One region of the Halomonas sp. AOP30-A1-24 genome, then DNA from elsewhere that is predicted to be linked to it. Evidence: riboswitches for the same ligand, from Rfam matches in the RefSeq annotation. Region 1 holds a riboswitch; each other region holds the start of a gene.
What was found. Region 1 has a riboswitch for thiamine pyrophosphate ahead of ACT3TJ_RS04395 (sodium:solute symporter). Riboswitches for the same ligand answer to the same signal wherever they lie in the genome.
Positions count from the first base shown of each region.

Region 2: it holds a riboswitch for thiamine pyrophosphate, as region 1 does, so the genes downstream of both, tenA (thiaminase II) here and ACT3TJ_RS04395 (sodium:solute symporter) in region 1, are expected to answer to the same signal.
Region 3: it holds a riboswitch for thiamine pyrophosphate, as region 1 does, so the genes downstream of both, thiM (hydroxyethylthiazole kinase) here and ACT3TJ_RS04395 (sodium:solute symporter) in region 1, are expected to answer to the same signal.

Region 1 is NZ_JBQSXL010000005.1:108,766-111,013, forward strand. Features, by position in the region: gene ACT3TJ_RS04395 (sodium:solute symporter) at 1-1,270, opposite strand, end outside; TPP riboswitch at 1,260-1,364, opposite strand; gene ACT3TJ_RS04400 (hypothetical protein) at 1,630-2,248, shown strand, end outside.
Region 2 is NZ_JBQSXL010000010.1:431-2,678, forward strand. Features, by position in the region: gene ACT3TJ_RS07435 (methyltransferase domain-containing protein) at 1-583, opposite strand, end outside; TPP riboswitch at 714-866, shown strand; gene tenA (thiaminase II) at 957-1,625, shown strand; gene thiC (phosphomethylpyrimidine synthase ThiC) at 1,648-2,248, shown strand, end outside.
Region 3 is NZ_JBQSXL010000001.1:123,049-125,296, forward strand. Features, by position in the region: gene gloA (lactoylglutathione lyase) at 1-521, opposite strand, end outside; TPP riboswitch at 751-846, shown strand; gene thiM (hydroxyethylthiazole kinase) at 871-1,671, shown strand; gene thiE (thiamine phosphate synthase) at 1,671-2,248, shown strand, end outside.

The DNA of each region.
Region 1 (2,248 bases):
CCGCCATTATCCCTTCGCTTATGCTGGCGTGGCTCATCCACCCAGGCAAGATCGCACCCAATAGACCCGCCATGCCGCCACCGATAGCCGCAAGAGGCGTCATGCGCCGCCACAAGCCCAGCAGCACGGGCACCACGGTTGCAGCGCAGACTAAATCAGCGATTAAAAAAAGACGTAAAACAGACACACCCTGAAGTGCGACAACCACGACAGGCACCATAAGCAAAACGGTCATCCAACGTGTGAGCGCGATAGAAACGCTTGGCTGTTCACTGCGCGACACGATCAGTGAGGCAATACCGCTTTGTAGCGTATCTACGCTGGACGCCACCAATGTAACGGCAAGCACTAGTGCCGTTATAGCTAGCCAGGGTGGCGCGTTATTGAGCAGTGCAAAAAAAGGCATGGGCGGTTCGCCCAGCGGAACACCGTTCATGGCAGCAAGCATACCCAAACCGCCAATCACCATAACGATCATGACCGTGGCGCCCCCTCCTGCCCAAGCCCCGCGGGCCAAACTTTGGTCATCACGTGCCGCCCATACCCGCTGCCAGTAGCCCTGGTGAAACAAGTTCGCTGCGGTAACCGCGATGACAAGCGTTAGTGCCACACTAAGCGCATCAGAAGTGGCGATAGAGGGCCATGTCGCACTGCTCGGCATGGCAGGCAAGTGCCAAAGGGTGACACTGGAAACCACCACTAACAGTGCAAGCAGCAACCATGCCTGCCAACGGTCAGTGGCCAGGCTTGCGCGCAGCCCACCGCTTACCGTGTAAAGCAACGTAGTGAGCGTTACTCCAATAATCACCCAGCTCGACGGAACATCAGAAAGCAGCGAGGTGATCGCTCCAATAGCGGTTAATTCAGCGGCTAAAAAGCAGGCCATATACACCACGGAAACCAGCGTTACCCAGTGGCGTACGCCGCGCCCATAGCACGCCTCGGCAAACTCAGCGATGCTCCGCCCCTCAGGGAGAGCCCGGCGTATAGACGGACCATAAAAGCCAAGGACGATAAAAGGCAGTGAGGAGCCAAGGGCATAGCCTGCCAAGGCCAATGGGCCAATAAAAGCGCCAATTTCTGGCGGCGCAAACAAAATCCAGGCCCCCATACCAGATGCAACAAAAGAGAGCCCTAGCGTGGTGCTGGTTTGTGAATTACGAGCGGTTACAAAGTCATCCAATGAGCCTTTACGCCCACGGGCTTTAAGGCCTAAAAATGCAAAGCAACAGAGCGCCGCGCCCAGCACGGCTGACGTTAGGTATGGCATGTCGCACTTCCTCCGCCGGTACTAACCGGTTCAGGTTCCAGGGTCTGCGTCATAGCATTCTCAGCCACGCAACGTGGCTCCCCTGGCGACAGTGAATTGAGAGCGTATCCTGATGTAAAGCGAGCTAACCGCCAAAATGAGCAGCTACTCGCGCCGTATCCTAGCCGCTAAATAGCTAACAGGAAAACGGTTTACTTCTGCTATTCATTCGCTACAACGTTGTCTAGACTAACAAAAGCTGCTGTACACTGAGTCAAAGCATTACAAAATAAAAGTAGCTTACCGCCATTAGTGTTATAAAACATTAGTGTTACAAGCGTCGCACAGGAGAATAAGCGACGCGCTTACAGGAAACCAATATGTCATACACCGAAGCCAAGGAGCATACGCAAGGGCGGCTCAATACTCTGTTTGCTGACCCCTACCGTGCGTTTGAAAACAATACCGATGAGCGCCAGCTTCACGTTCGCGTAATGCTTTATATGCTACTGGCCCGCCCCATGTCACGAGGAGACATGACGCTACGCGTGATCCATGGCTGGGAGAACGGTAGCTGCGAGCCTGGCGACTTACAGCATGCTGACTACGTTTTAAATACGCTAGATGATGTAAAGCGCGCGGTAAAAGACTTCGACCAGGCCACGAAGCAAAACGCTCCGCTACCCTCTGAAGACCCTGCCATTTTGGCGATGCCTTTAGCAAATGTGATCGCCGATGCCAAAGCCGAAGGGCAAGCGGTCACCGACGATATACCCAAAACGCCCGCACGCTGGTCTGCGCTTGAAGGCGGCTTGGCACTTTATACGCTTTTTAAAATGTATCACCGGTTGGTGTATGGCGAGGACGATGTCTACCGCTGCTCCCAATGCCAAACGGCCTTAGGCCCGCGTGAAATTCATGAATTTCATCTAGAGGAGAGTGAGTTCGCCCTTTTAGTGCCCCTTGTCGGACAGCCAAAAGAGGCGCCGTCTCTACTCG
Region 2 (2,248 bases), on a different contig from region 1:
AGATAAGATCAAACCGATGCCAGTGATGCATTACCAGCCCGCCCTCTCCTTCACTTTCGCGAAAAAGCTCGATCTCTAAACCGCCGCAAAGGGCTTCTACTGCATCCTTCGAGTGAAAGCTCATTGTTGGATGCTTGGCCCAATCATGCCGGTTACCGAAGAGGTGCCCGACAAATAACCCTCCCGGCTCAAGCGCTGAAAGGATCATGTTCCACAGTATGGAAAAGTACGTTGGCTCGCAGAACGGTAGGCTTAGCCCGGCGTGGATCAGGGCAGACGATGGCAGGCCTTTCAATTCCTCGAAACACGACGTCATCACCGTCAAATCAGCGCCGAGTAATTTAGGTTTTAGTGTTTCAACTCGCGCAATGGCATTGGGCGCTTTGTCGATCGCCAAGACCTTCCACCCTGACGTCAGCAGTAGTGCGGTTTCAATGCCGCCTCCACATCCTAAATCGATAGCATGGCCGTTACCTTTGGCTAAGCACTCATCCCCCAAGGCGCGGCGTAATAGCGGTGAGGCGGCTCGCGTTTGATTGGCGCAATAGAAAGCTTCCCAGCCCGTTTTGTTATCGGTGGTCAATGTCAGTACTTCCTGATCGCATCACGCTGTAATGATGAGTATTAATCGTCATAATCAATTCAAATTAACACGTAGCACCGTCGTCCGCCCCCTTGCATCTCCCTCCACCGCCACCTAGACTCGCTGAGTTGAATGCTTGACGGGGTGCCGGTGAATCCGGCTGAGATGGCGCAGGGCGTAGCAATTTTGCTGCCAAGCGCTGGTCCCGCTGAACCTGATCCGGCTAATGCGCTGCTTTTGATGTAGCGCGGGTACCGGCGTAGGGATCAAGCGATGGCGCCGGCTAGCTCTCTCCCACAATCGCTCGCCACCCTTCCGTGCCATTTCCTCGATCTTTTCGCCTGCCCTTCGGATCACCACCACCGGAGGATGTATGGGCTACCGCTTTACTGATTTAACCACTGCCTGCCATGACGATTGGCGCGCCTACATTGAGCACGACTTTGTGCGCCAGCTGGGCAACGCTACGCTGCCTGAAGCGTCATTTCGCCACTACCTGAAGCAGGATTATCTGTTTCTGATTCACTTCGCTCGCGCCTATGCGTTGGCCGCCTACAAAAGCCCTACGCTTGCCGATTTGCGCCAAGCCCATGAAGGTTTAAAAACCATTGTGGATGTGGAACTGGGCTTGCACGTGGGGTTTTGTAGCGAGTGGGGTATTTCCGAGGAGGCACTTGCCGAGCTACAAGAAGCTCGGGCGACCATGGCCTACACCCGCTACGTGCTGGATACCGGCAACCGTGGCGACCTGCTGGATTTACACGTGGCACTTGCCCCTTGCCTGGTGGGCTATGGCGAGATTGCCAACTGGCTGAACGCGCAATCCTCCACAGTGCGTGGCGGCGATAACCCGTTCGATGCCTGGATAGCGATGTACGAAAGCGAGGAGTTTCAGGCGGCCATGCAAGCCGAGCTTGAATGGCTGGATGCTCGCCTCGCCGACGTCCCCCCTGCCCGCTTTAATGAGCTCAGCAAAATTTTCCGCGATGCCACGCGTTTGGAAATCGACTTCTGGCAGATGGGCCTAGACCTTTCCCATTAATTCCAATAACAAGGATATAACCGTGAACAAAACCGTTACCCAGAAGACAGCCCGCTTTCTAGCCGAAACCGCCCAGGTCGATGCCGCCGCGATTTCCCCACTACCCGGTTCACGCAAGGTGTATCTTGAAGGCTCGCGCCCGGATATCCGCGTGCCGTTTCGGGAAATCAGTCTCTCGCCGACCAAAACGACTAGCGTGGATGAACATAACCCGCCGCTGCTGGTGTACGACACCTCTGGCCCCTACACCGACCCCAACGCTCAGATTGATCTACGCCGTGGGCTTCCCGCGCTTCGCCGGGCGTGGATTGAGGAGCGCGACGACACCGAGTTTTTAGAAGGCCATACGTCTGAGTACGGCAAACGCCGCGCCAACGACCCCATGCTGGCCCAGCTGCGCTTTGATTTGAAACGCACGCCGCGCCGGGCAAAAGAAGGCAAGAACGTTACCCAGTTGCACTATGCCCGCCAAGGGATTATCACGCCGGAAATGGAGTTTATCGCCCTGCGCGAGAATCAACGCCGCCAAGCGCTGGGCAATGCCGAGGTGGAGCGAATTTTGGGCCACCAGCATCGCGGCCAGAGCTTCGGCGCCAGCATCCCAGAAGAAATTACGCCGGAGT
Region 3 (2,248 bases), on a different contig from region 1:
GCCGCCATTAGGTCGGCCTGGATAACTTCGATCCAGTAGCCGTCCGGGTCTTTCACAAAAATGACGCCCTGCATTTTGCCTTGGTCCGCCCGCTTTATGAACGTTACATCGTGCTCATCAAACCATGCCTGGGCCGCTTCCAAGTCCGGTACGCTAAAGCAGATATGTCCAAAGCCCTGCGGTTCGGCATTGCCATCGTGGTAGGCAAAATCGTCCTGGTCTTCGGTGCCCCAGTTATGGGTAAGTTCTAACAGCCCCTTTTGGCTGAAGGTCCAGGCCGTACGCGCCTGGGTATCTTCCGGCACCTGGTCGCTGGCTTCCAGGTTCGCCAGAAAGTAGAGCGAAAACTGCATCTCTTCGAAATCCAGCCGACGCAGTACCTGCATGCCAAATACCTGGGAGTAAAAGGCCAATGAACGCTCGGGGTCTTTCGCCCGCAGCATCGTATGGTTTAAGCGAAACCCTTGGGTTTGCGCAGGGGCCGGACGAACGCCTTTATGCTGTTCACCTTGCAAAGTCATCTTGGGCTCCTTGTGGGGAATTATGCTGTTAAATGAATTGATTGAGCGGTTATCTTTGACAAAAACCATACCGTGTACAAGCCTATCTCTAACCGTTTCACACCGCATGATACCGTTGTGATGACATACCATGAGGGCAGAACAGCCATTATTCCAGCCCCGCTTACCCTACCGGCCTCCCCTTACACATCGCCTGCGCTTTACAGCACCGCCCAAGGCAAGGATAGTAGCCTGACGACAGGGGCGCTTGAGACGCTCAAGCTGAGATGCACCCTTAGAACCTGAACCGGATAATACCGGCGTAGGAAGTCGCGGTGTCATCACACCCGATCTACGCTGTGAGGTGGCCATGACATCACTCCCGCTGAGCGACGCGCTTTCCGCTGTACAACGCACCACGCCGTTAGTGCACTGTATTACCAATTTTGTAGCGATGAACAGCACAGCTAACTGCCTGCTGGCTGTCGGCGCTTCCCCTGCCATGCTGCATTCAACTGAGGAAGTCGCTGAGTTTACTCGCTTGGCCGGGGCACTTTCGATCAATATCGGCACGCCTTCACCACACTGGGCAGAAGGTATGCAACTTGCCGCCAGAACGGCCAACGAGAGCAATACGCCTTGGGTATTGGACCCGGTTGCGGTGGGCGCCACTTACTACCGTCAAACGCTTTCACAAACGCTATTGGCTTTTAAGCCCAGCGTGATCCGTGGCAATACCTCAGAAATCATGACGCTTTCCGGCTTGACCCACGCGGGCCGAGGAGTGGATGCCACAGCCTCTACGGATGAAGCGCGTGAGGCTGCCATAAACCTCGCCAAGCAGCAACGCTGTGTTGTCGCGATGACCGGCGTTCAGGATTTTATTACCGATGGCACTCAGCACTGGCGTCTGAGCGGCGGGCACGCGCTTATGCCGCGTGTCACTACGCTTGGCTGTGCGTTAAGTGCCACCGTTGCCGCCTTTGTAGCGGCCAGCCCCGAAGCTCCCTTGAACGCCACGTTAGCCGCACTTACAAGCTTTGCTATCGCGGGTAGCCGCGCTGGACAACAGGCGGCAGGCCCGGGTAGTTTTCAGGTAGCCCTGTTGGACGCCTTGTATCAGCTAACACCTACAGACGTCCGTCAGTTTACCGGGCTGGAGGAAGGCTAATGCGTTTTGATCTTTCGCTTTATCTGGTCACTGACGCTCAACTCTGTAAAGCCGCAGGGCTAGAGCGCACCGTGATTGAGGCCGTCAAAGGGGGCGTCAGCTTTGTTCAACTGCGCGATAAACACGCAAGCGATACCGACATGATTGAACAGGCCAAGCGTTTGAAAGCCGCCCTGGCGGGTAGCGGGGTACCGCTGGTGATTAATGACCGCTTGAACGTTGCCTTGCAAAGCGGCGCCGATGGGCTGCATGTCGGCCAAAGCGATACAGCGGTTCAAGAGGCACGGGCAGCCATGGGGCCAGAGGCAATTATCGGGCTTTCGATTAATACGCTTGAGCAGCTTCACGCAGCCCCCGTGGCCCTGCTCGACTACGTGGGCCTGGGCCCGGTGTTTACCACCCAAAGCAAGCAGGACCATGCTAAACCGTTGGGGTTTGAAGGCCTGGCTCAATTAGCCGCGGCCTGCACCTTGCCAAGCGTGGCCATTGGCGGGCTCAAGGCTGAACACGCCCAGCAGGTCGTTGCAGCCGGTGCCAATGGCTTGGCGGTTATCTCCGCCATTTGTGGCCAGCCTGA